DNA from 2 places in the Micromonospora echinofusca genome. Region 2 is predicted to be linked to the other one. Evidence: riboswitches for the same ligand, from Rfam matches in the RefSeq annotation. Region 2 holds a riboswitch; the other holds the start of a gene.
The links. A riboswitch is a leader RNA that binds a small molecule or an ion and turns the genes downstream of it on or off. The one in region 2 is predicted to bind glycine.
Positions count from the first base shown of each region.

Region 1: linked by a shared signal. The riboswitch ahead of gcvP (aminomethyl-transferring glycine dehydrogenase) and the one ahead of GA0070610_RS31145 (hypothetical protein) in region 2 are both predicted to bind glycine.

Region 1 covers NZ_LT607733.1:2,997,501-3,012,871, forward strand. The annotation lists gene GA0070610_RS13140 (DUF881 domain-containing protein) at 1-886, shown strand, start outside; gene gcvH (glycine cleavage system protein GcvH) at 941-1,321, shown strand; gene odhI (oxoglutarate dehydrogenase inhibitor Odhl) at 1,536-1,988, shown strand; gene ftsR (transcriptional regulator FtsR) at 2,039-2,740, shown strand; gene GA0070610_RS13160 (bifunctional nuclease family protein) at 2,916-3,380, shown strand; gene GA0070610_RS13165 (MerR family transcriptional regulator) at 3,600-4,184, shown strand; gene GA0070610_RS13170 (nitric oxide synthase oxygenase) at 4,505-5,683, shown strand; gene GA0070610_RS13175 (globin domain-containing protein) at 5,687-6,904, shown strand; gene GA0070610_RS13180 (SPFH domain-containing protein) at 6,901-7,494, shown strand; gene GA0070610_RS13185 (NAD(P)H-binding protein) at 7,580-8,239, opposite strand; gene GA0070610_RS13190 (NAD-dependent protein deacetylase) at 8,397-9,239, shown strand; glycine riboswitch at 9,308-9,406, shown strand; gene gcvP (aminomethyl-transferring glycine dehydrogenase) at 9,479-12,334, shown strand; gene GA0070610_RS13200 (DUF5999 family protein) at 12,462-12,662, opposite strand; gene GA0070610_RS13205 (chorismate-binding protein) at 12,786-14,003, shown strand; gene GA0070610_RS13215 (dihydrofolate reductase family protein) at 14,454-15,107, shown strand; gene pip (prolyl aminopeptidase) at 15,119-15,371, opposite strand, start outside.
Region 2 covers NZ_LT607733.1:3,219,062-3,234,432, reverse strand. The annotation lists gene GA0070610_RS14190 (NAD(P)/FAD-dependent oxidoreductase) at 1-752, shown strand, start outside; gene GA0070610_RS14185 ((2Fe-2S)-binding protein) at 736-993, shown strand; gene GA0070610_RS14180 (FAD/NAD(P)-dependent oxidoreductase) at 990-2,375, shown strand; gene GA0070610_RS14175 (collagenase) at 2,494-5,037, opposite strand; glycine riboswitch at 5,294-5,386, shown strand; glycine riboswitch at 5,392-5,472, shown strand; gene GA0070610_RS31145 (hypothetical protein) at 5,525-5,800, shown strand; gene GA0070610_RS14165 (proline dehydrogenase family protein) at 6,011-6,946, shown strand; gene GA0070610_RS14160 (L-serine ammonia-lyase) at 6,984-8,354, shown strand; gene GA0070610_RS14155 (FAD-dependent oxidoreductase) at 8,522-9,898, shown strand; gene GA0070610_RS14150 (hypothetical protein) at 10,081-10,476, shown strand; gene GA0070610_RS31785 (FG-GAP-like repeat-containing protein) at 10,622-12,085, opposite strand; gene GA0070610_RS14140 (alpha/beta hydrolase) at 12,326-13,318, opposite strand; gene GA0070610_RS14135 (N-acetylmuramoyl-L-alanine amidase) at 13,398-15,371, opposite strand, start outside.

The DNA of each region.
Region 1 (15,371 bases), 220 kb from region 2:
GGCGGGGGAGCCCGATCCGCGGCCGGAGGCGCCGGATCCGGACGAGTTGAGCCCGTTGGTGCCGGAGCGGTCGGCGCCGTCGGTGGAGCCTTCCGTGCGGGAGCCTGAGGACGGGGCGACGGTGGATCTGAGCCGGGCGGCCGGTGCGGGTGAGGTCGAGCAGCCGGCGGCTGCCGGGCCGGCGCCGCGGCGGCGGATGAGTTCGGCCGGGGTGATGATCGCGGCGTTGTTGGCGTTGCTGGGGTTCACGTTGGTGGTGCAGTTCAAGACGACGTCGACGGATCCGACGGTGGCGGCGACGCGGCAGGAGGATCTGGTGCGGATCCTGTACGACCTGAATTCGCGGGAGGTTCGGCTGCGGCAGGACATCGCGACGTTGGAGGAGAGCCAGCGGCAGTTGCGGTCGGGTCAGCAGGGTCGGCAGGCGGCGTTGGAGGAGGCGACGCGGCGGGCCGACGAGTTGGGCATCCTGGCGGGGACGTTGCCGGCGACGGGGCCGGGGTTGTCGGTGCGGTTCGAGGCGGGTGAGAAGTCGATCTCGGCGTCGCGGGTGCTGGACGCGGTGCAGGAGTTGCGGGGCGCGGGCGCGGAGGCGATGCAGATCTCCGGTGGTGACCGGGCGACGGTGCGGATCATCGCCTCGACGTTCTTCCTGGACGGGGAGGGCGGGGCGTTGGTGGTGGACGGGCGTCGGTTGACGGGTCCGTTCACGATCACGGTGATCGGTGATCCGGCGACGATGCGTACGGCCTTGAACATTCCTGGCGGGGTGGTGGCGTCGGTGACGGGTGACGGCGGTAAGTTGATCGTTGAGGATCGTGAGGTTGCCGAGGTTTCGGCGCTGCACGCGCCGATCAAGCTGGAACACGCCCGTCCGGTCTCCTGACCGGCGCGGCTCGCACCGGGTTTCCGGTGCGCCGATGGATGAAGGACGCGTCTGGTGATTCCTGAGGATCTGCGGTATACCGCCGAGCACGAGTGGGTGGCGGGTGACGGCGGTGGCACTGTCCGGGTCGGCATCACGCACTTCGCGCAGGACGCCCTGGGTGACATCGTGTACGTCCAGCTGCCCGAGGCGGGCGCGGTGGTGGCGGCCGGTGAGTCGTTGGGTGAGATCGAGTCGACCAAGAGCGTGTCGGAGATCTACGCCCCGCTCAGCGGTACGGTGTCGGCGCGCAACGAGGCGCTCGGCGACACCCCTGAGGTGATCAACACGGATCCGTACGGTGCGGGTTGGTTGGTGGAGATCGCCTTGGACGATCCGGCGGCGGTCGACGGCCTGTTGTCCGCGGACGCGTATCGTGAGCTCACCGAGAGCTGAGCGCGTCCCTTCCGGGCGTGGTGGGTGTTCCGCGCGTCCGGTTGCCCTGCATTTCGGCGCTGGCTAGGCTCGCCCAGTCGACCGAGAATCCAATAGTTCAGCGTTGCGGAATTGCCTTTCCGGGCACGGGGAGCCAGCCGCCGGGTGTGGTAGTGCCCGGCGGCCAGACCCGCCATTACCCGACGCCGACCGAACAGATCCGTGAGGTGGTCCCATGACGCGCCCAGACGACGAGTTCCCCCCACTCGACGTCACTTCGACGCTCAATCTCGGTTCGCTCGACGAAGTGCTGGAGGGGCCGGACACCGATGTGGTGCCGAGCCGGATGTCCGGTTCGTTGCCGCCGGGTATGGCGCTGCTGGTGGTTCGCCGGGGTCCGAACGCGGGTGCCCGGTTCCTGTTGGATCACGATGTGACGACCAGCGGTCGTCACCCGGACAGTGACATCTTCTTGGACGACGTGACGGTGTCGCGGCGGCATGCGGAGTTCCACCGTGACGGTGGGACGTTCACGGTGCGGGACGTGGGAAGTCTGAACGGCACGTACGTGAACCGGGAGCGGGTCGAGGCGGCCACGTTGAGCAATGGTGACGAGGTGCAGATCGGCAAGTTCCGGGTGGTGTTCATCGCCGGTCCGCGTCCCGAGGAGGGGGCCGGCCGGGGGTGAACGAGCCTGCGGCCTCCACGCCGCCCGAGGCGGCCCGCGCCCGTCCGCTGATGAGCATCGGCGAGGTGCTGGGTCAGCTGCGGGTTGATTTCCCGGACGTGACCATTTCGAAGTTGCGGTTCCTCGAGGCCGAGGGTCTGGTGGAGCCGCAGCGGACGGCTGCGGGTTACCGGAAGTACAGCTGGGACGATGTGGCGCGGTTGCGGTTCGTGTTGACCGCGCAGCGGGACCAGTATCTGCCCTTGCGGGTGATCCGTGATCAGTTGGCGCAGTGGGACGCGTCCGGGGAGTCGCCGGGTCGGCAGCGGCCGACGTTGGTGGCGGTGGGTCCGGACGGTGAGGTTCCGGGGCGGGTGTCGGAGGAGCCGGCCGGGTCGTCGCAGGTGCGGCTCGGCCGGTTGGATCTGGTGGCGCGCAGTGGGATCGACGAGTCGACGCTGGGCGAGTTGGAGCGCCTTGGTGTGGTGGTGTCGGATCCGCCGGGTTGGTACGACGACGATGCGTTGATCATTGCGCGTGCGGTGGCGGGTCTGGCGGCGTACGGGTTGGAGCCGCGGCATCTGCGGGCGTTCCGGACGGCGGCGGATCGGGAGGTCGGTCTGTTCGCGCAGTTGGTGGCGCCGTTGGCGCGGCAGAGTGATCCGGCGGCGCGGGCGCGGGCTGCGGAGACGGCGCGGGAGTTGGTGGCGTTGTCGCAGCAGTTGCATGCGGCGTTGGTGCGGGTGGGGTTGCGCTCGACGTTGGGTCGGTGATCCGGTGGGGCGTGCGGAAAGATCTTCCCCGGGAAGCGTGTCGTAGGCTTGCCGGGGTAACCCCTTTCTGGCGCGGGCGTGGTGCGGGTAGCGCATGGGACGGCCGTGTCGCGGTCCGTGTACCGTGCAGGGAAGGGCGCGGTGCGGCGTAGGTGACAACGACACGGAGGCGGCGGTGCGCGAGCTGAGCGTGGTCGGAGTTCGGGTGGAGCTGCCCAACAACCAGCCGATCGTCCTGCTCAGGGAGGTCGAGGGGGACCGCTATCTGCCGATCTGGATCGGTGCGGTCGAGGCGACGGCGATCGCCTATGAGCAGCAGGGGGTCAAGCCGGCCCGGCCGCTGACCCATGATCTTCTGCGGGACGTGTTGGCGGCGTTGAAGGCGCCGTTGCAGGCGGTGGAGATCACGGAGCTGAAGGAGAACGTCTTCTACGCGGATCTGTTGCTCGGTGACGGGGTGCGGGTGTCGGCCCGGCCGAGTGATTCCATCGCGTTGGCGTTGCGGGTCGGTGCGCCGATTCGTTGTGCCGAGGAGGTCCTCAGCGAGGCGGGGATCGTGATCCCGGACGAGCAGGAGGACGAGGTGGAGAAGTTCCGCGAGTTCCTGGACCAGGTGCGTCCGGAGGATTTCGCCGGCTGATTCCGGTCTTTCGCGCGGGTGGACAAGCTTGTCGGGCGCGGCGTCGTCCGTCACGTTCAGTGACGGTACGGTGCTGTGGATGATCGTCGTTGTCGTGTGTCGCGGCGTGTCGCAACGGTTCCTGCGGGGCAATTTCTCAAGGCGGCTATAGGGTTGCCGTGTCGAGGGGTGCACGTCCCGGAAGCGACGTGTCACCGCACTGGCGGGGAGGTTGTCCGGATGCACGAGCCGCGAGATCCCGATCCGGGTATGGAGCTGGACGAGCCGGGTGTGGCGCCGCCGGGTTGGGCGACCGAGGGTGACGGTGCCGTGGGGTACCGGGGTGTGACGGCCTGCCATGCGGTGGGGATCAGCTACCGCCAGTTGGATTACTGGGCCCGCACGGGGTTGGTGGTGCCGAGTGTGCGCGACGCTTCGGGTTCGGGCACGCAGCGGTTGTATTCGTTCCGGGACCTGGTGGTCCTGAAGGTGGTGAAGCGGCTGCTGGACGCCGGGGTGTCGTTGCAGAACATCCGTAAGGCGATCGAGGCGCTGCGCTCCCGGGGGGTGGAGGATCTCGCGGGCATCACGTTGATCTCCGATGGCACGACCGTGTACGAGTGCCGGTCGCCGGAGGAGGTGGTCGATCTGTTGCAGGGTGGCCAGGGCGTGTTCGGCATCGCGATCGGTGGGGCGTTCAAGGAGATTCAGGGTTCCTTGTCGCACCTGCCGTCGGAGCCGGCGACGTCGGTGGAGGCGCCGGTGGCGGCTGATCCGGTGGGTGACGAGTTGGCGGCACGTCGGGCGCGTCGTCGGGCTGGTTGACGGGCCCGGGGCGGTCTTCTGTGGGCGGCTGCCGGGCCCGGGTGGGTGGCGCCTGACGGTCCGGTGTGTGGTGTACGCCACGTCGTGACCTGTCGCCTTGTTGACACTCTTGCCGATCATGGCAATCCTGTCTGCGTCGTTGCGCCTGTCACGCACGGATGTCGCCGCCCGTCGGGTGTGGGCGGTCGTGGGTCGGTGCACGGAACACGACGCAGGCAGCGGCGGTGACGCCTGCCCGACGATCGGATTGAACCGAAGTGCAGACCGACCTGGATGCCGTGGGCGGGGGTTGCCCCGTGTCGCACGCGTCCGCTTCGCCGATGGGGGCGCTGACGGCGGAGGCGGTGGGGGATCCGACGGCGGAGGCGGTGGAGTTCCTGCACCTGTACCACGAGGAGCGCCGGCTGCCGGGGGTGGCGGCGCGGGTGGCGGGGGTGCGGGAGGAAATCGCGGTGACCGGCACGTACCGGCACACCGGCGACGAGTTGACCTACGGGGCGAAGGTGGCGTGGCGGCAGTCGGCGCGCTGCGTGGGGCGGGCCCGGTGGGCGGGGTTGAAGGTCCGTGACCGGCGTGACGTGACGACCGTGGCGGGGATGGCGCGGGAGTTGGCGCAGCATCTGGCGGTGGCGGACAACGGTGGGCGGATCCGGTCGGTGATGACGGTGTTCGCGCCCGACCGGCCGGGGGTGGGTCCGCGGGCGCGGATCTGGAACGACCAGTTGATCCGCTACTGCGGGCACCGGTTGGACGACGGGTCGGTGCTGGGCGATGCGGCGCAGGTGGCGATGACGGACGCGGTGCGGCGCCTGGGGTGGCGGCCGCCGGCGGTGCCGGGGCGCTTCGATCTGCTGCCGTGGGTGCTCGAGACGGCGTACGAGGATCCGACGTTGGTGCCGGCGCCCCGGGAGTTGGTGCGGGAGGTGGCGCTGGCGCATCCGGCGTACCCGTGGTTCGCGCGGTTGCGGTTGCGGTGGCACGCGCTGCCGGTGATCAGCACGATGCGGCTGCGGGTGGGTGGGGTCGACTACAGCTGCGCCCCGTTCAACGGGCACTACCTGGGCGACGAGATCGGCACCCGGAACATGGGCGACGGGGACCGCTACGACCAGTTGCTGCCGGTGGCGCGCGGGTTGGGGTTGGACACGTCGCGTGAGGACACGCTGTGGCGTGAGCACGCGGCCCTGGTCATCAATCAGGCGGTGTTGCACTCGTTCCGCTCGGCGGGGGTACGGGTGTCGGATCCGCACACGGAGTCGGAGCTGTTCATGCGGTTCTGCGCGCAGGAGGAGCGGGCGGGTCGGCCGGTGCACGGCGACTGGTCGTGGCTCAACGGCAGTGTGGGGTGGGCGGCGTTGCACGCGGTGCATCACCGCTACTACGACCCGCGGGTGCCGAATCCGAACCTGTGGCAGACCGGTCGCGCGTATGGTGCCGCGGGTGTCGTGTCGGCGACGTTGCGGCAGCGGCACGACGTGGCAGGCCGAGGGGAGGGCTGAGGCATGGACGTGGTGGCGTTGCGCCAGAGTTGGGCTCAGCTGTGTGTGGCGGGGGCGGAGGCGGCGAGGTACTTCTACGCGACGTTGTTCCTGATCGCGCCCGAGACGCGGGCGATGTTCCCGACGAACATGGAGTACCAGCAGGACAAGTTGCTGGCGGCGTTGGGGCACATCGTCACGCACGTCGACGACGAGCGGGAGGTGACGGCGTTCGCGCGGCGGCTGGGTGCCGATCACCGGCGGTTCGAGGGCGAGGACCGGCAGGGCCGGATGGTGCCGTTGGGGGAGGGGCACTACATCCGGGTGGGGCAGGCGTTGCTGGCCACGTTGGAGCGGTTCCTCGGTCCTCGGTGGACGCCGCAGCTGCGGGCGGAGTGGGCGGCGGCGTACGAGTTGGTGGCGCGGTTGATGCTCGCCGGTGCGGCGGAGGCGGAGCGGACGTCGCCGCCGTACTGGGAGGCGGAGGTGCTGGCGGCGCAGCGGCGGCGCGCCGACGTGTGTGTGTTCACGGTCCGCCCGAACTATCTGTGCGAGTACCTGCCGGGGCAGTCGTTGCCGGTGCAGGTGCCGCAGCTGCGGGCGTGGCGGTATCTGTCGCCGGCGAATGCGCCGCGCGCGGACGGGACGATCGAGTTCCATGTGCGGGCGACGGGTCGCTTCTCCACGCATCTGGTGCGCAGGCTGCGTGAGGGTGACCGGGTGTTGCTGGGCTCGCCCGTGGGGACGGCGTTGTCGTCGTACGACCGGTCTCCGGGGTTGGCGTTGCTGTTGGTGGCGGGGGGTACGGGGTTGGCGCCGCTGCGGGCGGTGGTGGAGGCGTTGCGGCAGGGCTCGGATCGGACGACGACGCTGGTGGTGGGTGCGCGGACCCCGGACGACCTGTACGACGACGCGGCGCTGCGGGAGTTGGCGTCGGCGTCGGCGCAGCCGTGGCGTTCGGCGTGGCTGCGGTACGTGCCGACGGTGGAGTCGGGTTGGCAGTGGCAGGGGGCGGTGGGCACGGCCGCCGAGACGGCGGTGCGGTTGGGTCCGTGGCCGGACACCGAGGTGTTGGTGTGTGGCAGCCCGGAGATGACCAGGGCGACGGTGGCCGCTCTGACGGCGTCGGGGGTGCCGGCGCAGCGGATCCTGGTGGAGGGGTACGACCATTCGCTCTATCCGCCACTGGCGGGCGCGGCTGCCGCCGTGCGGGACGACTTCGGTGGGACGGGGGTGCGATGAGCGTCGAGCATGGCGACCTCGCCGATGCGCGTGGTGAGCTGGCCCGGGCGGTGGGTGCGTTGGAGGTGCGTCGGTTCCGGGGCAGCCGGTGGTTGTCCGCCGACGAGGTGGTCGACCTGACGCGTTCGGCCGACGAGCGGGTGGCGTTGCTGGGTGGTGAGGTGGACCGGCTGCGGCGGGAGAACGAGGGCCTGGTGCAGCAGGTGGAGATGCTGCGGCACGGCGCGTTGCCCAGCACCGCCGCGCGGGGCCCGGATCCGATGGTGATCGAGTTGGCGATGCGGGCGCAGGACGAGGCGAACCGGACGATCGGTGAGGCCAGCGCGGAGGGCGCGGAGATCATCGCTGACGCGCGGCGGCAGGCCGACGAGATCATCGCGCAGGCGCAGGGCGTTGTCGGTTCGTCGCGGGGTGAGCAGGTGCGGCAGTTGGAGGAGCGGCACGCTGCCCTGGTGGCGGCGGTGGCGTCGGCGCAGCAGCATCTGAGCCGGTGGCAGGCGTACCTGTCGGAGCAGTCGGAGCAGTTGCGCGCCGACGCGGCGGCTGCCGGTGCGGTGAACGCGCACCTGCGGGCCGTGCTCGGCGAGTAGCCGCGCCGGTCCCGTCCGGCGGGTCAGCGTCGGTCGGTGGGGGCACCGCGTCGCCGTCCCCGCCGTGCCGTTGCCACAACTGCCGTCAGCGTCGGTCGACGGCGGCGACGGCGTCGGCGATGGGGGTGTCGCCGCCGACGACCTCCAGGATCGTGCCGGCGCTGTGCGGGTGGTAGAGCAGGGCGACGAGGACCCGGGCGACGTCGGTGCGGGTGACGGCGCCCGCCGGTGCCTGCCGGGCGAGGGTGATGCGCCCGGTGGGCGGGTCGTCGGTGAGGCGGCCGGGGCGCAGGATCGTCCAGTCCAGGTCGCGGCCGGTCAGGTCGTCCTCGGCGGCCTTCTTCGCCCGCAGGTACGTGGCGAACACCTCGTCGGTGCCGGCGGGCGCTTCGCTCTCCACGCCCATGGACGACACCAGCAGGTAGCGGCGGACGTCGGCGCGTTGCGTGGCGTCGGCGAGCAGGACGGCGCCGGCCCGGTCGACGGTGTCCTTGCGGCCGGCGCCGCTGCCGGGGCCGGCGCCGGCGGCGAAGACGACGGCGTCGGCGCCGTGCAGGTGCTCGGCGAGTTCGTCGACGCCGACGTGTTCGAGGTCGGCGACGACGGGGTGGGCGCCGGCGGCGCGCAGCGCGGCGGCGTGGTCGGGGTTGCGGATCAGGCCGACGGCGGTGTCGCCCCGACCGGCGAGTTCGCGGTGGGCGAGCTGGGCGATCTTGCCGTGGCCTCCGGCGATGACGACGCGCATACTGCCAACCTAGCCGCCGCTTCGGCCCGGCGCGGCCGGTCGGCCCGGGTGGCGGCGCGGGGCGTGGCCGGGCGGCGGGGTGGCGGCGCGGGGTGTGCACCGGCGGGACGGTGGCCGGCGTTCGCCGAGGGGCACCTGCCTGAGGCAGCATGGACGGGTGACGGAGACGGTCGACGCGCTGGCCGGGCTGGTGGCCGGCGGCGGTGTCGTGGTGTTGAGCGGGGCGGGGCTGTCCACCGAGTCGGGCATCCCCGACTACCGGGGGCCCAGTGGCGCGGCGCGGCGGCACACCCCGATGACGTACCAGGTGTTCACGCGTGACCCCCTGGCGCGGCGGCGCTACTGGGCGCGCAGCCACCTGGGGTGGCGGATGATCGCGCGGGCGACGCCGAACGAGGGGCACCGGGCGGTGGCGCGGCTGCAACGCGGCGGGCTGGTCGACGGGATCATCACCCAGAACGTGGACGGGTTGCACACCGCTGCGGGCAGCGCGCAGGTGGTGGAGCTGCACGGCCGCCTCGACGAGGTGGTGTGCCTGGACTGCGGCAACCAGACGTCGCGGGAGGAGCTGGACCGGCGGCTGCGGGAGGTGAACCCGGGCTTCGACGCGCGGGTGACGGCGGTCAACCCGGACGGTGACGTGGATCTCGCCGACGAGCAGGTGGCCGGGTTCCGTACGGTCGGCTGCACGTTCTGTCGGGGAGGCATGTTGAAGCCGGACGTGGTGTTCTTCGGTGAGACGGTGCCCGCGGCGCGGGTGGCCCGCTGTTTCGAGCTGGTGGCGCGGGCGCGGCTGCTGCTGGTGCTGGGGTCGTCGTTGACGGTGATGTCGGGTCGCCGGTTCGTGGTGGCGGCGGCGAAGTCGGGCATTCCGGTGGTGATCGTCAACCAGGGGCCGACCCGGGGTGACGGGTACGCGGCGTTGACGGTCGACGCGCCGTTGGGTCGGCTGCTGCCGGCGCTGGCCGACCGGGCGGTCGGCGGTGTGCCGGTGGGCTGACCGGCAGGGGCGGCAGCGGCCTGTCGGGGTGTGGAGCAGCGGGCGCTGGTAGCGTTGACCATGCCGGTAGCACCCACGTGGGAGAGACCGCCCAGCAGCATCTCAGGCGGCGCCGAAGGGGCAAATCCTCCCCGGAACCTCTCAGGCAAAAGGACCTCGTGGGCAGGCACTGTGGAGCGCCTCGTGGGCGCGACAGAGGGGGAGGCCGACCTGTCGACCTCGCCCCGGGAGTGCCGCCCATGACCGCAGAGCAGTTCGCCGCCCGCCACATCGGTCCCGATCCGCACGACGAGCGCCGGATGCTGGAGGCCGTCGGTTACGGCTCGGTCGAAGAGCTGATGGACGCGGCGATCCCCGAGGTGATCCGCTGGCACGGCACCCTGGACCTGCCGGAGCCGGCCAGCGAGCACGACGCCCTCGCCGAGTTGCGGGCGTTGGCGGCCCGCAACACCGTCGTGGTGTCGATGATCGGGCTGGGCTACCACGGCACGCACACCCCGGCGGTGATCCGCCGCAACGTGCTGGAGGATCCGGCCTGGTACACGGCGTACACGCCGTACCAGCCGGAGATCAGCCAGGGGCGGCTGGAGGCGTTGCTGAACTTCCAGACGATGGTCACCGACCTGACCGGGTTGGCCACCGCGAACGCGTCGATGCTCGACGAGGGCACCGCCGCGGCCGAGGCGATGACTCTCGCGCACCGGGCGTCGAAGAGCAAGAGCGCGGTGTACGTGGTCGACGCGGACACCCTGCCGCAGACCATCGCGGTGATCGCCAGCCGGGCCGAGCCGCTCGGTATCGACGTGCGGGTCGTCGACACCGGGCGTGACGAGTTGCCGGCGGAGTTCTTCGGCCTGCACCTTCAGTACCCGGGGGCGTCGGGGGCGGTACGCGATCAGGCGGGTCTGGTCGAGGCGGCGCACGCCGTGGGGGCGCTGGTGACCGTGGCGGCGGATCTGCTGGCGCTGACGCTGCTGCGCCCGCCGGGGGAGATCGGCGCCGACATCGCCGCCGGCACGACGCAGCGTTTCGGTGTGCCGATGGGCTTCGGTGGGCCGCACGCCGGCTACCTGGCGGTGCGGGCGGGGCTGGAGCGGATGCTGCCCGGCCGCCTGGTGGGGGTGTCGCGTGACGCGGACGGCAACCCGGCGTACCGGCTGGCGTTGCAGACCCGGGAGCAGCACATCCGCCGTGAGAAGGCGACCAGCAACATCTGCACGGCGCAGGTGCTGCTGGCGGTGATGGCCGGCATGTACGCCGTCTACCACGGTCCGGACGGGCTGCGGGAGGTCGCCCGCCGTACGCATGACAGGGCGGTGCGGTTGGCGGCGGCGCTGCGGGGCCTGGACGGCGTGGAGGTGGTGCACGAGGCGTTCTTCGACACGGTCCTGGCGCGGGTGCCGGGCCAGGCGGGGGCGGTCGTGGCCGACGCCGCCGCGCGGGGCGTGAACCTGCGCCTGGTCGACGCCGACCACGTGGGGGTGTCGTGCGACGAGACGACCACGCCAGCGCACCTGCGGACGGTGTGCGACGCGTTCGCGGCCGTCCTCGGCGGGCGGGCCGGGGGCGTGGCGGCGGTGTGGGACGCGCCGGTCGGGGGCGTGTTGCCGGCGGCGCTGACCCGTACGTCGGACTTCCTCACCCACCCGGTGTTCCGCAGCCACCACTCGGAGACGGCGATGCTGCGTTACCTGCGGCGGCTGTCGGACTTCGACTACGCCCTGGACCGGGGGATGATCCCGCTCGGGTCGTGCACGATGAAGCTCAACGCCACCACCGAGATGGAGCCGGTGAGCTGGCCGGAGTTCGCCCACATCCACCCGTTCGCGCCGGACGCGCAGACCTCCGGATACCGGGAGATGATCTCCCAGTTGGAGGGGTGGCTGGCGGAGGTGACCGGCTACGACGTGGTCAGTGTGCAGCCCAACGCCGGTTCGCAGGGCGAGCTGGCGGGCCTGTTGGCGATCCGGGCCTACCACCGCGACCGGGGTGAGGGGCACCGCGACGTGTGCCTGATCCCGTCGTCGGCGCACGGCACCAACGCGGCCAGCGCGGTGATGGCCGGCATGCGGGTCGTCGTGGTGGGCTGCGACGACGGGGGCAACATCGACCTGGTGGACCTCGACGCGAAGATCGACAAGCATCGGGACGCCCTCGCGGCGATCATGGTGACGTATCCGTCGACGCACGGGGTGTACGAGACGGGCATCGCGTCGCTGTGCGCGAAGGTCCACGACGCCGGCGGGCAGGTGTACGTCGACGGGGCGAACCTCAACGCGCTGGTCGGTTTCGCCAAGCCGGGCAAGTTCGGGGCGGACGTGTCGCACCTGAACCTGCACAAGACGTTCTGCATCCCGCACGGTGGCGGGGGCCCGGGGGTGGGTCCGGTGGCGGTGCGGGCGCACCTGGCGCCGTTCCTGCCGGGCGACCCGTTGGGCGCGCACGTCGACGGCCGGCCGGCGATCTCGGCGGCCCGCCACGGGTCGGCGGGGATCCTGCCGATCCCGTGGGCGTACCTGCGGATGATGGGCGCGGCGGGGCTGGTGCGGGCCACGGGTGTGGCGGTGCTGGCGGCGAACTACGTGGCGGCGCGGCTGCGCGGGCACTTCCCGGTGCTGTACGTGGGCAACAAGGGCCTGGTGGCGCACGAGTGCATCCTGGACCTGCGGCCGTTGACGAAGGCGACGGGGGTGAGCGTGGACGACGTGGCGAAGCGGCTGATCGACTACGGCTTCCACGCGCCGACGATGTCGTTCCCGGTGGCGGGGACGCTGATGGTGGAGCCGACCGAGAGTGAGGACCTGGCCGAGCTGGACCGGTTCTGCGATGCGATGATCGCCATCCGGGAGGAGATCGACAAGGTGGGGTCGGGGCAGTGGCCGGCGGGCGACAATCCCCTCGCCAACGCCCCGCACACGGCGGCGATGGTGTCCGCGGACGAGTGGCCGCACGCGTATGCGCGGTCGGTGGGCGCGTATCCGGGCGGGGTGGAGCGCGCCGGGAAGTACTGGCCGCCGGTGCGGCGCATCGACGGCGCGTACGGCGACCGGAACCTGGTGTGTTCGTGCCCGGCGCCGGAGGCGTTCGAGAGCTGACGTCGCGTGACGCCGGGGCGGTCGTGGTTGCCGCCCCGGCGGGTGCGCCGACCTGGGCCGGGGGGTGTCCCGACCGGGGGACCAGCCTGGATCGACGCGTTGATATTGCGTTACGCAGCGTGACAGGTCAGGCGACGAGGGCGTGTCGGGCGGGGCCGCGGTGGGGTGCGATGCTGCTGCCGTCGGGGAGGAGCTCGCCGGTGTCCTCGAACACGATGACACCGTTGCAGAGCAGGCTCCAGCCCTGCTCAGGGAAGCAGGCGAGGACCCGGGCGGCTTCCCGGTCGGTCGCTTCGGCGGAGGGGCAGGTGGGTTGGTGCTGGCACATCGGGATCTCCGGACTGTGGGGGCACTGTGTCATGGTTCACATGACCAGTGACGCACAGTACCAAGCAAAAGCGGTCAGCATCGAGCAGGTGTACGCGTGGATTCGCTGAAATCCACTGAACGGATGAGGGTGGATGGGCCGGACGGCGTGGAAACGCTCCCAGGGTTAGGGGTCGACGTGCCCGGGGCGCCGGCCGACTGCCGCCGTACGCTCGTCGAGCGGGCCCGCTGGCAGTGGTGGCCCGCCGACGGCGGGGACCCGGCGGCGCGGGTCGAGGAGTTCCTCGCCTCGTCCGGCCTGCCGCTGCACGAGCTGGCCCGCCCCGCGCCCCGCCACGACCCGGCCGGGGTGTGCGGCGCCGCCCTCTACGTCTCCGCCGCCGCCGGCGCGGCCCTGATCGGCGCGCCCCCGGGCGCCACCAACCCCGCCCCGACGCTGCCGGAGGTCGCCGTGGTCGTCTACGGCCACGACCCGGCCGCGGTGGCGTCGAGCCGCCCGGTCGCGGCGGGCGCCACGGCACCCGACGCGCACTGGTGGCGCGGCGAGTGGGCGCAGAGCTGGACGCCGCGCCAGCACGCCGACGCCGTCACGGCGGTGCGCGCCGCGATCGGTCGCGGCGACGTCTACCAGGTCAACCTCGTCGGCCACGCCGCTGCCCGCTACCGCGGCGACCCGCTGCCGGCCCTGCGTCGGTTGGCCGCGCTGCCCGGCGCCCGCTACGGCGGCACCCTCACCGGTGCGGGCTGGGCGATCGGCTGCGCCAGCCCGGAGACCCTGGTGGAGCTGGCCGACGGTCGGCTGATCACCCGGCCGATCAAGGGCACCCGGCCGGCCACGGCCGCCGGCCGCGCGGCGCTGCTCGCCTCGGCGAAGGAACGCGCCGAGCACGTGATGATCGTCGACCTGGAGCGCAACGACCTGGCCCGCGTCGCCCGCACCGGCAGCGTGCGCGTTGACGAGCTGTTCGCCGTACGCCGTTGGTGCGACCTGTGGCAGGCCGAGTCGACGGTGTCCGCGGCGGTCGCCGACGGGCTCGGTCTGGCGGACCTGCTGCGCGCGCTGTGTCCCGGCGGCTCGGTCACCGGCGCCCCGAAGCTCGCCGCCCTGGAGCACGTCGCCGCGCTGGAGCCTGTGGGTCGGGGCGCCAGCATGGGCGCGCTCGGCTGGGTCGCCCCGGGCCGCATCGACCTGGGGTTGACGATCCGCACCGCCGCCGTCGACGGCGAGCGGGTGCACGTCTGGGCGGGCGGGGGCATCACGTGGGGCAGCGAGCCCGACGCCGAGGTCGCCGAGGCCGCCGCGAAGGCCGCCCCGGTGCGCGCCGCCCTCGGCGAGCGCTGAGCGCGGCGCGCACCGGGGCAGCGTGACCCTGAGCGTGCACCGCCGTGTGGTGCTGCACCGTCGGTGCGGGGCACGTTGCAAGAACGGTGCCGGCGGCGTTCGGCCCGCTCGGCCTGCCGATCACCACGCTGGCCGACGTGACGGAATTGTGGCGGTCTTCGCCGTCTCCCAGGTGCCGGCGCCCAAGCGGCTGCTCGACGCCGGCACGCTGGCGTTCTCCTGGCCGGGGCTGTACGTCGTCACGGCCGTCCGCGACCCGTCACCGGTGACGACGCCTGGATGGTGCCGTAGCGCGGTTTCAGCACGGAGAGCGGCCCATCCCCTACCGACAATTTATTTTGTCTTGACAGGAGTTGCTGTCGGTAGGAGGCTTTCGGGGCGCGGCGCCCGCCCGGGCCCACCACCGCGCCCGCGCCCCGCCGCGTCGCGGGCCCTTCAGGGAGGACAGTCATGCTGATCAGCGTCCACGCCTTCGTCAGCCTCGACGGCGTCATGCAGGGGCCGGGCGGGGCCGAGGAGGACACCAGCAACGGCTTCACGCGCGGGGGCTGGCTCGTGCCGCACAGCGGCGACGGTCAGCTCGACGCCGTCGACGGGTGGTTCCGGCAGGCCGACGCCTTCCTGCTGGGACGCCGCACCTTCGAGATGATGCGCGGCTACTGGCCGCAGGTCACCGACCCCGACAACCTCGTCGCCACCGCGCTGAACACCTGGCCGAAGTACGTCGCCAGCAACACCCTCGCCGACGCCGACGCGGCCTGGGGCGACACCACCGTCCTGCGCGGCGACGTCGTCGCGCAGGTGCGGCGCCTCAGCCAGCAGCCGGGCGGCGAACTTCAGGTGCACGGCAGCTGGCAGCTCGCGCGCACCCTGCACGACGCGGGGCTCGTCGACACGTACCGGCTGCTGCAGTTCCCCGTCGTCGTCGGCGCCGGCAAGCGCCTGTTCGCCGACGGCGCGGCCCCGGCCTCGTACCGGATCACCGACTCGTCGGTGGTCGACGGGGGCGCGGGGGCCGTCGGGCTGACCCTGCGCCGCACCGGGTTCGGTGCCACCGACGTCGGCGAGTTCGTCGTGCGCGACGGCCGGGAGGCCGTGGCGTAGCGCCGCCGGCGTCAGCGGCGCTCGGCGAAGTCGTCCAGCGCCGCCACGACCCGCTCCGCCATGCCGTTGCCCGCCCCGTGCCCGGCGGCGTCCAGCAACTCCAGGCGGGCGTCGGGCCACGCCTGCGCCAGCTGCCACGCCACGTCCGGCGGGCTGCTGATGTCGAGTTTGCCGTGCAGCAGCACCCCGGGGATGCCGGCCAGCCGGCCCGCCTCGCGCAGCAGTTGCCCCTCGGGCAGGAAACACCCGTGCCGCCAGTAGTGG
Region 2 (15,371 bases):
TGGCCCGGGACCTCACCGGCGGCGTGCACTATCCGCAGGACATTCAGGTGCAGCCGATGCTGGCCGCCGCCCACCTGCTGCGTGCCGCCGGGGTGCGGCTGCTGACGGGGACCCGGGTCGTCGGGGTGCGCCGCGGCGCCACCGGAGCGGTCCGGGCCGTGGTGACCGACCGGGGCACGCTGCACACCGCGACGGTGGTCAACGCCGCCGGCGTCTGGGCCGGCGAGGTCGCCGCCCTGGCCGGGGTCGAGCTGCCGATCCTGCCCCGGCGCGGCTTCATCCTCGTCACCGAGGCGCTGCCGCCGCTGGTGCGGCACAAGGTGTACGCGGCCGGCTACGTCGCCAACGTCGGCCGCAGCTCCGGCGACCTGGAGGTCTCGCCCGTGGTGGAGGGCACCAGGGCGGGCACGATCCTGATCGGCTCCACCCGGGAGCGGGTGGGATTCGACCCGACGATCCCGCTGCCGGCGCTGCGCCGGCTGGCGGCGGGAGCGGTCCGGCTCTTCCCGGTCCTCGGCCGGGTGTCGGCGATCCGCGCCTACCGGGGGTTCCGGCCCTACAGCCCCGACCACCTCCCGATGATCGGCGCCGATTCCCGGGTGCCGGGCCTCTACCATGCCGCCGGCCACGAGGGCGCCGGGATCGGTCTCGCCCCGGCCACCGGGCACGCCGTCGCGGCACTGCTGACCGGGCGCCGCCCGGACGTGGACCTACGACCATTCGCCCCGGAGCGCCATGACGTTCACCTTTGACGGCCGCCCCGTCCCCACCGACGGACGGCGGACGATCGCCGCCGCACTGCTCGCCGCCGGCATCCGCTCGTGGCGGCGCACCCGGGTCGGCGCCCGGCCCCGGGGCATCTTCTGCGGGATCGGGATCTGCTTCGACTGCCTGGTACGCGTCAACGGGACGCCGTCCCAGCGCGCCTGCCTGGTCGTCGCCCGTCCGGGGGACGTGGTCGAGACCCACGACGACGGCGGGCCGCGGCCGTGACCGCGTACGACGTGGTGGTGATGGGCGCCGGGCCGGCCGGGCTGGCCGCGGCGGCCTCGGCGGCGCGGGCCGGCTGCCGGGTGGCGCTGCTGGACGCCGGGTCACGCCCGGGCGGGCAGTTCTGGCGGCACCGCGCCGACGCGGACGGCGGCGAGCACCCCGACTGGTCGACGTTCGCCCGGCTGCGCGGGCAGCTCGGCCGGGTCGCGCACCGGGCCGACGCCGCCGTCTGGTTCGTCGAGCCCCCGGCGGGCCGCGCCGACCCGCAGTTCGCCGTGCACACCCGTTCGGGGGTGGTGCACGGGCGCCGGCTGGTCGTCGCCACCGGCGCCCACGACCGGGTCGTGCCGTTCCCGGGCTGGGACCTGCCCGGGGTGGTCACCGCCGGCGGCGCCCAGGCCATGCTCAAGGGCCAGGGGGTGACCTTCGCGCGGCGGATCGTGGTGGCGGGGACGGGACCGTTCCTGCTGCCGGTCGCGACCGGCCTGGCCGCGGCGGGCGGCACCGTCGTCGGCGTCTACGAGGCGAACGACCCGGCGTGCTACGCCCGCCACCCGCGCGCGGTCGCCGGCGCGGCGGGCAAGCTCACCGAGGCCGGCCGGTACGGCTGGCGGATGCTGCGGCACGCCGTGCCCTACCACCGCCGGACGGCGGTGGTGGCCGCGCACGGCACCGACCACGTGACCGGGGTGACCGTTGCCCGGCTCGGTCCCGACGGCACCGTGCTGCCCGGCACCGGCACCCGGGTGGAGTGCGACGGCCTCGCGGTGGGCTTCGGGTTCACCCCGCAGCTGGAGCTGGCCGTGGCCCTGGGCTGTGCGACCCGGCTGGACCGCGACGGCAGCCTGGTGCTGGCCGTCGACGCGGCCCAGGCGACCTCGGTGCCGGGGGTGTACGCGGCCGGTGAGGTCACCGGCGTCGGCGGTGCCGGCCTGGCGCTGGTGGAGGGGCAGCTCGCCGGGGGCGCCGCCGCGCTCTCCCTCGGCCGTCCGCCGCCCTTCCCTGCCCGCCGGCTCGACCGGCTGCTGCGGGCCCGACGCCGGCTGCGCCGGTTCGCGGCGGCGCTGCACGCGGTCCACCCCGTGCCGGCCGGCTGGCCGGACTGGTGCGCCGACGACACGCTCGTCTGCCGGTGCGAGGAGGTGCCCGTCGCGGCGGTCCGGCGGGCGGTGCGGGAGCTGTCCGCCATCGACGCCCGGGGCGCGAAGCTGCTGACCAGGGCCGGCATGGGCTGGTGCCAGGGTCGGGTCTGCGGCTACGCCACCGCCTGCCTGGTGGCCCGGGAGGCGGGCCGGGCGCCGGGCGCGGCCGACCTGGCCGGGTACGCGTCCCGTCCGCTGGCGCAGCCGGTCACGCTCGGCGAAATCGCCGCCGACGACTGAGCGCTGCGGCCCGGGCCGTCGCCGATCCGCAAGGCCACGCGGGCACGCCGGCCGCCAAGCGGGGGTGGCCGCCCGCGCGAGCGTTGGCGGCCACCACTGCCGGACGTGGCACGGGTCGTCAGTACTCCGACTTCACGGTGACCCCGCTGAACGCCTGCCTGGCGTGCAGGCTCACGTAGTGGTAGCCGGGGGCCGGGTTGTCGATCGTGATCGTCTCGCCGTTGCCGCTGGTGACCGACCGGTGGGTGTACGCGCTCGTGGTGGCCCAGCCGCTGGGGCTGTAGTACAGGTCCGCGTCGCCGGTGCCACCGGACGAGGTGATCGTCAGGCGGGCGGTGCCGGCGGGCACCTGGAGGTAGAGGTAGGAGAGGTTTCCGGTGGTGGCCTGGAGGTTGCCGCGTTGGCAGTTGCGGCCCAGCGTCCGTACGTCGCCGCCGGTGCACTCGGGCAGCGCGGCGGGATCGCCGGTGACCGTGACGTCGCGGGAGGTCCGGGCGGTGGCGCCCCTGTCGTCGGTGACGGTGAGGGTGACCGCGTACGTGCCGGCGGCGCGGTAGGTCTTCGTGGGGTTGGTCGCCGTCGAGGTGGTGCCGTCGCCGAAGGTCCAGGACCGGGCGGCGATGCTGCCGTCGCCGTCGGTGGACCGGTCGGTGAAGGTGACGCTCAGCCCGGTGGTGGTGGACGTGAACGCCGCGACCGGGGCCTGGTTCGCGGGCGGGTTGGTGCCGCCGCAGTTGCCGGCCGCGCAGGCGCCCAGCCAGGCGTACCAGTCGGCGTCGTAGCGGCTGCCGATGGTGCCGGTCAGCAGCGTACGGGCGGCGTTCCAGTTGCCCGCGCGGTAGTGCCCGAGCAGCGTGGTGACGTCACCGCGGTGCGACTGGAGCATGTACCGCACCGCCAGGTAGCCCCACCGGTAGACGCGGTTGGTGTCGTGGCCGTACGTGGTGTCGAAGAGCGTACGCAGCGGGTACGTCTTCTTCCCGGCCTCGGTGATGGCGGCGCCGTAGGTCAGCTCCCGGTACGAGTACGACACGTACTCGGCGAAGCCCTCGATCCACCAGATGGTCGGGGTGGCGATGTTGGCGGTGAAGTCGCCGTACAGGTTGAAGCGACCGTCGAGGTAGTGGGTGTACTCGTGGTTGAGGTTCCAGATCTCGAAGGTGGGTCGCAGCCACTCCGCCTCGTACGCGATGAAGCGCGCCTGGTTGCCGGCGGCCGCCGGGTCGCCTTCGAGGTACATGCCGCCGTTGTTCGTGTCGATGCCGAACATCGGCCCGCCGTACGTCTGGTAGTCGGCGCTGGAGTCGAAGACCACGACCTCGATGGTCGTGTTGCGGTCGTTGGCGACCGGGCCCGTGTCCGCCGCGACGGAGTGGAAGTAGGCGTCCTGGTTGCGCATGCTCGCGCACGCCCGGTCGAGCTGGGCCGAGGTCATCTGCTGGGCCCGGACGCGGATGGTGCTGCCACAGGTGTAGGTGATCGGCAGGACCTCGGCCGCCAGCCGCCGCTGGAGGTCGCAGGTGCCGTAGTAGGCGCACTCGGCCTTGTCGTAGTGGTCGGTCATCTCGGCGACGCCGACCCAGAGGGCGGCGGTGGGGCCGGTGATCGCGCTCAGGTCGAGCAGGCCCCGGGCCAGGGGCCGCGCCTTCGACCGCAGGGCGGGGTGCTGGAGGAAGCGGCCCAGTTCGCGGCCGGCGTTGGAGACGAGGTAACCCCGGTCGGTGCCGAGCAGGGCCCGCCTGCCGGAGGCGAAGGCGTACAGGGTGTCCAGCACGCTCGGGTCGGCGCTGACCGTGCTGACGAACTCGGGCACCTGATGGCCCCGGAACAGCACCGTGTAGACGTTGTTGACGGCGCTGAGCATCCACCACGACGAGTCGTACGAGCTGTCGTAGCCGGTCAGCAGCCGCTTCACCACGTACAGGTAGCGGGCGTTCTCCTCCGCGCTGTCGATGAGGGTGACCGCCTCGGCCAGCACCTCGCCGTTGGCGTCGCTGACGTCGCCGGAGCGGCTGTTGGCGAAGAACGTGTCCAGCCCGGCGCGGATGGCGGCGCGCAGGCCGGGGCCGTACGAGCCCACCGTGGCGGGGTGGTTCCACTGCACGTAGTAGCCGGCCCGCAGGTACAGCACGAGCTGGGCGGTGCCCGTGCGGTTGGTGCCGTCGTAGGTGGCGGCGTCGTCCCGCAGCCCGTACGCCACGCTGGTCATCTGCGCCTCGCGGAAGGCCTGGGCGGCGTCGCTGCCGGAGAGGCTGAACAGGGTGTTCACGCAGTCGGTCGTGGCCGCCCTGATCTGCTGCACCAGCGCGTTGCCGGTCCGGCCGGTGAAGTCGCCGACCGCGCACGGCGCCGCGGCCGAGCCGCGCATCGACGGGGCGGTGCGCCGCCCCGCGTCGTCGGGCCGGTCGTAGTCGCGGCGCAGCTCCTCCCGGGACGAGGGGAGCGGGGCCCGCTCGCTGACCGGTAGTGGCGACCGCCGCACGTGGGCGTCGGCGGCACCGGAGCCGGGACCGGCGTCGGTCGGGGCGGCGCCGGTCGGCCTGGGCGGCGGCGCCGCGCTTGCGGTGCCGGCGGAGGCCATCGGGGCCAGCCCCAGGGCCAGTACCAGTGCGAGCGGGGCGGCGAGCCAGCCGCGCCGGTGTCGTGGTCTCGTGGTTCTCACGGGTCGCCTCCTGGCGTTCGTGGTCCGGCCGGGCGGCCGGCGGGTGGTGGTGTGAGGTGGCTGCGCGCGCTGACGCCCGTCGATCAAGCGGGGTCCGCGCTGCGGGTGGCCAGTACAATGGCACACATCACACATCGTGTAAAGGATCGTTGATGGTCGATATGCGTGCCGGTCCGGCGACCGTCCGTGGTCGTTGACACCCGCTCGACCGGTCGCCTAGGGTCTGCGGGCGACCCACAACTACATAGACGCCGTTCGAACCCGCGCGGGAGAGATCCCGACCGTCCGTCGGGGCGCCGAAGGAGCAAACTCCCAAGAAACTCTCAGGCCCCGTTACCGCTCGGGTGAGGCGAACTCTGGAAAGCAGACGATCCGTCGTCTCACCCACGGTGCAAGCCGCCAACCGGCGGTGAAGCTCTCAGGTCGATGACAGAGCGGGAGGCAACCGACCGTACGACGCGACCGCGTCGGGACGAGGGAGGCCTCCGTGCAGCACAGTCCGACCATCCTGCTCCGCTCACCCCTGCACGCCGTGCGCGCCGAACTCGGCGTCCGGTTCACCGGCTGGTCCGCGCCGCTGCGCCACGGCAGCGAGACCGCCGGGCACCGCGCGGTACACGAACGCGCCGGCCTCTTCGCTGCAGGTCGGTCCGGGTCGGTCGCGTCCGGCGCCCTCAGCCCCGCCGACGCGGTACGCGGCACTCCGCCGCCGCCCTCGGCGACGTCATCTACGCCGAGCCGCCCGAACCGGGCACCCACCTGAGCGCGGGCGAGGTCTGCGGCGAGGTGGAGTCCACCAAGTGACGGCCGACGAGTACCGCGCCTACCTGGCCGACGCGGCGGCTGCGGGCCCCACGGCCCACCCGTGAACCATCCGCCGGGGACGCGTGCGTGCACCGCACCCCGGCGGCACCAACCCGCTCGCCGCCGTCCGGCGACGGCGTCGCGACCCGGCCCTCCGGAAAGGCGTTCCATGCCGAACAAGCTCCTGCTCCTGGCCGCGGAGAACGAGCGCATGCGCGCACTGGTCTCGCGCTCGTCCCTGACCCGGGGAATCGTCCGCCGGTTCGTCGCGGGCGAGGAGGATCGTGAGGTGGTCGCGGTGGCCCGCCGGCTCGCCGGGGTGGGCCTCCAGGTCACGATCGACCTCCTCGGCGAGGGGACCACGGCGCTCGCGCAGGCCGAGGCCACCCGCGACACGTACCTCGCCCTGCTGTGGTCGCTGCACGCCGCGGACCTGGCCGCGACCGCCGAGGTCTCACTGAAGGTCTCGGCGCTCGGTGGGTCGCTGCCGGGTGACGGGTACGGGCACGCCCTGCGGCTCACGCGCGACGTCTGCGCCGCCGCCGCGGCCGTCGGGTCGAGCGTCACCATCGACATGGAGGACCACACGACCGTCGACGCGACCCTCACCCTGCTCGGCGAGCTGCGGGCGGAGTTCCCGTGCGTCGGGGTCGCCCTCCAGGCGTGCCTGCGGCGTACGGCGGCCGACTGCCGCCGGCTCGCCCACGCGGGCAGCCGGGTCCGCCTGGTGAAGGGCGCCTACGCCGAGCCCGCCTCGGTGGCGTACGTCCGGAAGCGCCAGGTCGACGACGAGTTCCGGCGGTGCCTGCGCATCCTCATGGAGGGACAGGGGTATCCGATGGTCGCCACCCACGACCCGAAGCTCATCGAGCACACCCTGCACCTGGCGCGGCTGGGCGGGCGCAGCGTCGAGGACTTCGAGTTCCAGATGCTGTACGGCATCCGCGAGAACGAGCAGCTGCGACTGGCGTCGGGCGGGAACCGGATGCGGGTCTACCTGCCGTACGGCCGCGACTGGTACGCGTACTTCATGCGGCGACTCGCCGAGAAGCCCACGAACCTGCTGCTGCTGGCCCGCTCGTTCACGCCCGGTTCCGCCAATTGAGCCGCCAGGTGCGGCCGACGCGACAGGAAGTACAGCCATGATCAGTGTGTTCGATCTGTTCAGTGTCGGTATCGGGCCGTCCAGCTCCCATACGGTGGGGCCGATGCGGGCGGCCCGTACGTTCGTCGCGGGGTTGAAGGCCGATGGGTTGTTGGCTGGGACGGCTCGGGTGCGGGCGGAGTTGTTCGGGTCGCTGGGCGCGACGGGGCATGGTCACGGCAGTGATCGGGCGGTGTTGCTGGGGTTGGCCGGTGAGGTTCCGGAGTCGGTCGACACGGACGCGGTGGAGGCGCGGGTGGGGCGGGTGCGCGTCGAGGGGCGGCTGAGTCTGCTCGACGCGCACGAGGTTGATTTCGATGTGGACCGGGATCTGGTGTTGCACCGGCGTCGGTCGTTGCCGTACCACCCGAACGGGATGGCGTTCGTCGCGTACGACGACGCGGGCGCGGAGTTGCGGGTGCGGACGTACTACTCGGTGGGTGGTGGGTTCGTGGTGGACGAGGCGGCGGCGGGGGCGGATCGGATCAAGCCCGACGGCACGCGGGTGCGGTATCCGTTCCTGACCGGTGCGCAGCTGCTCGGCGTGACCGCGTCGACGGGGCTGTCGATCAGTGAGGTGATGCTCGCCAACGAGCTCTCCTGGCGTGGTGAGGGTGAGGTGCGTGCCGGTCTGTTGGGGATCTGGCGGGTGATGCGGGAGTGCGTCGAGCGGGGCTGCTCCCGGGACGGGGTGCTGCCCGGTGGTCTGAAGGTCCGCCGCCGCGCCGCCGAGCTGCGCCGCAGCCTGGAGACGGAGTCCGATGCGGCTGATCCGCTGCGGGCGATGGACTGGGTGACGCTGTTCGCCCTCGCGGTGAATGAGGAGAACGCGGCTGGCGGTCGGGTGGTGACGGCGCCGACGAACGGGGCTGCCGGGATCATTCCGGCGGTGCTGCATTACTACACCCGTTTCGTGCCGGGTGCCTGCGAGGAGGGGGTGGTGCGGTTCCTGTTGGCGGCGGGCGCGATCGGGGTGTTGTTCAAGGAGAACGCGTCGATCTCGGGTGCGGAGGTGGGTTGTCAGGGCGAGGTGGGTTCGGCCTGTTCGATGGCCGCCGCGGGGCTGGCCGAGGCGCTGGGCGGCACCCCCGAGCAGGTGGAGAACGCCGCCGAGATCGGCATGGAACACAATCTTGGGTTGACCTGTGATCCGGTTGGTGGTCTGGTGCAGATCCCCTGCATCGAGCGCAACGCGGTGGCTAGCATCAAGGCGATCACGGCTGCCCGGTTGGCGTTGCGTGGTGACGGGGTGCACCACGTCTCGTTGGACAAGGTCATCAAGACGATGCGCGAGACCGGCGCGGACATGAAGGTCAAGTACAAGGAGACGGCGCGCGGCGGACTGGCCGTCAACGTCATCGAGTGCTGATCCGCCCGGGTACGCACAGCGGGCATCCCTCGGGTCCCCGCTCGCGCCCGACGCCTGTGCGACGATTGTCGGACGTCGCGCCGACCGGTCCTCCCGCCGGTCCGCCTCGCGCCGGTCCCGGGCAGGCAGGCGGGAAGGCACACACCTCGTACCCCTTGGAGGGCGTCATGTCCCTGTCCCCGGCCCGGGTCCTCGCCGGACTGAACGCGGTGCGGCCCCCCGACCAGGCGTCCCCCGTCGTCGGCAGGGCCGTCGTGGTCGGCGGCAGTGTCGCCGGGCTGCTGGCGGCCCGGGTGCTGTCCGACTACGCGGAGAGTGTCGTGATCATCGATCGCGACGACCCACAGGGGACCGCCGGGCGACTGGGCGTTCCACAGGGGACGCAGTTGCACGCGCTGCTGCCCGGCGGCTTCCTCCTGCTCGAGCGCCTGTTCCCCGGCTTCCGCGAGCAGGCCCTGGCCCAGGGGGCGGTCGAGGCGCCACCCGCGGCCCGGCGCAGCTACCTCGACGGCCGCCTCAAGGTCGTCGTGCCCGACGACGCCGACAGCCTGGCCGGCACCCGGCCCCTGCTGGAAGGGCTGATCCGCCAGCGGGTGCTGCGACTGCCCAACGTCAAGACGGTCACCGCCCGCGCCACGGGTCTCGTCTGCGAGGGTGGCGCGGCCACCGGGGTCCGCTGCGAGGCCGGCGGGGTGACGGGCGTCGAGTCGGGTGACCTCGTGGTCGACGCCATGGGACGATCGAGCAGGCTCTCCGACTGGTTGGAGCAGGCCGGCTGGCAGCGGCCCGCCCTGCGGCGGATGACCGTGAACCTCAACTACGCGACCGCCCTGTTCCGGCGCCGGGAGACCGACCCGCGGGCCACGGTGGTGATGGCGTTGCACACTCCGGGGACGCCGCCGGACGTGGCCGGTGCCGCGTACTTCGCCGTCGAGGACGGGCGCTGGATGGCCATGATGGCCGGCTACGGCGACAACCGCCCAGGGCGCACCGCGGACGACTTCGTACGCCGGCTGCGGGAGCAGTTCCCGCCGGAGTTCGGCGAGATGGCCGGGAACGAGATGCTCGGCGACGTCCGGACCTACCGCCACGCCGACAGCCGGCGGCGTGACTTCCACGCGCTGCGGCGGCTCCCGGCCGGGCTCGTCAGCGTCGGTGACGCCGTCGCGTCGTTCAACCCGGTGTACGGGCAGGGGATCACGGCGGCTGCCCTGCACGCGGCGTGCCTGTCGACGTACCTGCGGTCGCGTCCCGATCCGAGGGTGCCCGCGCGCCGGTTCTTCGCCCTTCAGAAGGTGGTCGTCGACGTGGCGTGGTCGATGTCGACCTCCGCCGACCTGGCGCTGCCGCACGTCGACGGGCCCTACCCGCGCGGCTACCGGCTCTCCAGTTGGGTCAGCAGGCAGATCGTCCAGGCGACCGTCACGGACGTGCCGACGGCGCGATGCTTCAACGAGGTGGTCTCCCTTCGCGCCCACCCGAGAACGCTGGCCACGCCCGGCGTGCTCCTGGGCGCGCTGCGGGCCAACCGTCGCGCCCGCTGAGCAGGTCGCCGCGTCCGCTTCCGGGAGGGCGCGTCACGCGATGAACCCCGGCGGGATGCGACCTCTTGCAGCCGACACCGCCGCGTGCAAGACGCCCGCCGGGAGGCCGCGTCGGCTCCTACCGTGAAGTGCGCGGCGACCAGCAGGTCGACGCCTCCCTCCCGGACAGGACGGTGGACCCCATGCGCGCAACCAATCCGACCACCCGAAACCGCTGGCTCGCCTCGCTCAGTGTCGCCGCCGCCACCGTGGCCGGTCTCGCCGTACCCCAGCAGGCGCAGGCCGCCGCCGGCGACGTCAGCTACGTCCTGAACCACACCAACGTCCGCGTCTGCGGATCGGTACGGCAGATCCAGTGTCCGGACGGGCTCGGCGCCAACGGCGTCAAGGGATCGGTCGTGGGCGACCAGTGGGACCGGACGTGGTGCTGGCGCGACGGCGAGTGGGCCGGCGAGCCCTCCACCAACCGCTGGTTCAAGATCACCGCGAACACCACCGCCGGCTGGAAGACCGGCTGGGTCAGCGCCGCCCAGGTGCCCATTCAGGCTTTCGTCCCGTGGTGCTCGAGCTGGAACTGATGTTCCGTCCCACCGCCGGACCTCGACTCGGCACTGCTGAGACGGCTGCGGGCCCCGCTCTCCCCGGCAAGGGAGCGGGGCCCGCAGCTTCACGCGGCGCCCTTCGCCTCACGGCGCTCCCGGCGGGACCGCCGGGGCGCCTGACTCAGAGGGTGGTTTCGCCGTTGAGGCCGAAGTAGTCGTGCCATTTGGTGCTGGGGTTGAAGGTGGTGCCGGTGGAGAGTCCTACGTAGACGTCGTTGGTGGTGTTCTTGGTGAAGACGATGATGTCGTCTTTGCCGTCGCCGTTGGCGTCGGCGAGGTAGGGGAATTCGTTGTTGAGGCAGAAGTAGTCGTGCCATTTGATGGTGGTGCCGGCGAATGATGTGCCGGTGGAGGTGGCGGCGTAGACGTCGGCGTTGGTGTCGCAGGTGAAGGTGACGATGTCGTCTTTGCCGTCGCCGTTGATGTCGCCGACGCGGGGTTTTTCGTTGCCGACGGCGAAGAGGTCGTGCCATTTCTGGGGGGTGCCGAACGAGGATCCGTTGGAGAGGGCGATGATGACGTCGGCGGCGGTGTTGGGGCCTTGGGTGAAGGTGATGATGTCGTCGCGGCCGTCGCCGTTGACGTCGCCGAGGGCGGGGTGTTCGCCGGGGATGGAGAAGTAGTCGTGCCATTTGACGGCGGTGCCGGTGAAGCTGGTGCCGGTGGAGAGGGCGACGTAGACGTCGGCGTTGTTGTCGTGGGTGAAGGTGATGATGTCGTCTTTGCCGTCGCCGTTGACGTCGCCGATGGCGGCGACTTCGTTGTGGGGGGCGAACCAGTCGTGCCATTTTTGGCTGGCGTTGAAGCTGGTGCCGGTGGAGGTGGAGACGTAGACGTCGGCGAGGGTGCCGTGGGTGAAGGCGACGATGTCGTCGCGTCCGTCGCCGTTGAAGTCTCCGGTGAGGAGGGTTTCGCCGTTGAGGCCGAAGAAGTCGTTCCATTTGTTGGAGGTGCCGGCGAAGGTGGTGCCGGTGGAGGTGGAGACGTAGACGTCGTTGAGGTTGCCGTGGGTGAAGGCGACGATGTCGTCCTTGCCGTCGCCGGTGAAGTCCGTGGGCGAACCCGCCAGATACCGACCACCCGACGGCGACGGGCCGCAGTTGTCGCTGACCAGGTACTTCTGGTTGTACTGGCCGGGATACGGCGCCAGTGACGTCCCGTTGATCACGATCGTCTGCCCGACGCCGTTGTAGAGTTGCTCGTAGTGGATGTGCGCGCCGGACGAGTTGCCGGTGCTGCCCGTGGTGCCGATCTGCTGGCCCTGCTGCACGTACGCCCCGTCGGGCACGGAGTAGGAGCTGAGGTGGAAGTAGTAGGTGGTCCACCCGCCGCCGTGGTCGATGACGATGTAGTTGCCGGCGCCGCTGGGCTGCGAGTACCGGCGGGCGACACCGGCCGCGGAGGCGAGCTGCGGCGTGCCGGCGGTGGATCCTCCGTCGGCCCGTACGAAGTCCAGGGCCAGCCGGACCTCGGCGCTGTGGTGCCCGTACGTCCACCGCTGCCCGCACGGGAACGGGGCCTTGAAGTTGGGCGCGGCGAGTGCGGGGGACGAGATGACCACCGCCCCGGTCAGTACGCCGACCACCAGGGTGAGCAGGGAGACCAGGATGCGACGCACCCTGCTCCTCGAATGCCGTGACATGGGTGACTCCGGTCAGGGAAGAGTCGGACGGGTGGGGCGCGCACCGCCAGGGCCCGGGCGGGGCTCGTCGCGCGCGGGAAGGACCGGCTGCCGGGCCGGAACGCACCGACCCGGCAGCGGTGGGGAGGGCGGAGCCGACGACGCGCCGCCGTGGTACGAGGGCGGCGCGTCGTCAGCCGGGAATCAGCCGGCGCGGCGCAGGCGCGCGAGCATCCCGTTGAGGTCGTCGACGAAGACGTTCTGCCGGAAGACGTGACCGCCGGACACCTCCCGCCCCTCGTGCGGGATGCCGGCCCGTGCCAGGGCCGCCCGGAACTCCCGCTGACCGGCGAGCACCTGCTCCTCGTTGATCCGGTCCCAGAAGTCCAGCGGTGCCGGCGAGTTGCCGGCGACCAGGAAGATGCGCTTGTGGCGGTAGCTCTCGATGCGTTGGATCGGGTTGTCGGCGCTGACCCGCGCCTCGTCCCACAGCGGCACGCCGTACACCGTGCCGCCGCCGAGGTCCATGGCGGCGGAGGTCGCGTTGGCCCAGTGCACGACGAGCCCGAAGTCCCGGCGCAGGCTGGCGGGGCCGGAGTGCGAGCTGACCGAGCAGAAGTGCCCGTAGTACTTGGCGGTGTACTTGAGGGCGCCGAACCCGCCCATCGAGAAGCCGGCCACGGCGCGGCCGTCGTACTCGGCGAACGTGCGGAAGTTCGAGTCGATCCACGGCAGCAGCTGTGCCATGTGGAACGTCTCCCAGTTGCGGGGCCCGGCGTTGCTGCTGACCGGGTTCGAGTACCACCCGGTGGAGGCGTCCGGCATGACGACGATGAGTTCCCTGCCGGCGGTCAGGTTGATGATGTTGTGGTGCAGGTGGAACTCCCGGAAGTCCGATCCGCCGCCGTGCAGCAGGTACAGCACCGGGTAGCGCTTGCCGCTGGTGTGGTAGCCGTCGGGGAGCAGGACGTTGACCGCCGGGTCCCACTCGATGGCGTCGGTGACGAACCGGTAGTACTGCAGCCGGCCGTAGTTCTCGTGCCGGAGGATGCGCAGGCCGTGGCCGTCGCCGGCGGCGGCGGCCGGACCCTGGGCGGCGAAGGCGCCGCCCAGGGCGCCGGCCGCGGCGACGCCCGCGGCACCGGTCAGCAGCCGCCGGCGACTGAGGGACTGACGGACGGCAGGGATGTTGTCCATGATTCCTCCATCGGGGGTGGGGCCGCGCCGAAGGGACTATGAAGTCGGCGCGGAGCTTTCCTTGTCTACGTGGGACGTCTCAGAGGGTGGTTTCGCCGTTGAGGCCGAAGTAGTCGTGCCATTTGGTGCTGGGGTTGAAGGTGGTGCCGGTGGAGAGTCCTACGTAGACGTCGTTGGTGGTGTTCTTGGTGAAGACGATGATGTCGTCTTTGCCGTCGCCGTTGGCGTCGGCGAGGTAGGGGAATTCGTTGTTGAGGCAGAAGTAGTCGTGCCATTTGATGGTGGTGCCGGCGAATGATGTGCCGGTGGAGGTGGCGGCGTAGACGTCGGCGTTGGTGTCGCAGGTGAAGGTGACGATGTCGTCTTTGCCGTCGCCGTTGATGTCGCCGACGCGGGGTTTTTCGTTGCCGACGGCGAAGAGGTCGTGCCATTTCTGGGGGGTGCCGAACGAGGATCCGTTGGAGAGGGCGATGATGACGTCGGCGGCGGTGTTGGGGCCTTGGGTGAAGGTGATGATGTCGTCGCGGCCGTCGCCGTTGACGTCGCCGAGGGCGGGGTGTTCGCCGGGGATGGAGAAGTAGTCGTGCCATTTGACGGCGGTGCCGGTGAAGCTGGTGCCGGTGGAGAGGGCGACGTAGACGTCGGCGTTGTTGTCGTGGGTGAAGGTGATGATGTCGTCTTTGCCGTCGCCGTTGACGTCGCCGATGGCGGCGACTTCGTTGTGGGGGGCGAACCAGTCGTGCCATTTTTGGCTGGCGTTGAAGCTGGTGCCGGTGGAGGTGGAGACGTAGACGTCGGCGAGGGTGCCGTGGGTGAAGGCGACGATGTCGTCGCGTCCGTCGCCGTTGAAGTCTCCGGTGAGGAGGGTTTCGCCGTTGAGGCCGAAGAAGTCGTTCCATTTGTTGGAGGTGCCGGCGAAGGTGGTGCCGGTGGAGGTGGAGACGTAGACGTCGTTGAGGTTGCCGTGGGTGAAGGCGACGATGTCGTCCTTGCCGTCGCCGGTGAAGTCCGTGGGCGAACCCGCCAGATACCGACCACCGGATCCGCCACCGGCGTTGACCAGGGAGACGTAGTGGTTCCAGTTCCAGTGGGGACCGGGATCGGTGTGGTCGTTGCCCGGCATCTCGTGGTGGCCCTTGATCGCGGTGCGGTTCTTCGGCAGGCCGTACTTGTCACACAGGTAGCGGGTCAGCGCCGCCGACGAGCGGTACATGCTCTCGGTGAACCAACTCGGGTTATCGACGTAGCCCTCGTGCTCGATGCCCACGGAGTACGGGTTGGCCGAGCGCGCGTGGTAGGCGGTGTCGCCCTCGCGCACCATCTGGGTGATCTCGCCGTTGCTCGACTTCACGACGTAGTGCGCGCTCACCCCCGCCGACGGGTTCTGGAACCAGCTGATCGTGCCGGCGTACGAGCCCTGGGTCACGTGCACCACCACCGTGGTGATCCGCGAGGAGCGGCCCGTCGCGTAGTTGCCGCCGTACGCCGAGATCCACCGGGCCGGCGCGTACTCGGGCACCGCCGCGGCGAGGGCGGCCGGTGCGGCCGTGCCGGCGGGGGCGACGCGGGCGTACCGGCCGAGTTCCGGCCGCACCCGCTGGGGCGTCACCCGTACGGAGGCGGTGGTGATGCCGTCGCGGAGCAGGTCGTAGACGTGGTCGGCGTACAGGCGGGCGGTGGCGTCGTCGGCGGCGTGCGCGTACCGCGCGACCACCGGATACCAGGCGGCGACGCGGTCGCGGTCGGCGGCCGTGAGGCGCTCGGCGTCGGCGATGTCCCGCAGCAGGGCCGCGCCGCCCCTGATGTTGGCCGAGGTCTGCGACTTCAGGGCGGTCACCGGCTGCCCGGTCAGTTCGGCCGCCCGCTCCAGGCTGCGCTGGCGGGGGTTGCTGACCAGGTGCATGACGCCGTAGCCGTTGGCCTGACTGGGCTGCCCCTCGTGCCCGTCCAGCCGGGTCTCGCCGTAACCGACGGCGACCAGCAGGTCCCTGGGTACGTCGAACTCGCCGGCCGCCCGGGTGAAGGCCGCATCCAGCGGGCTGGCGGGCGCGGC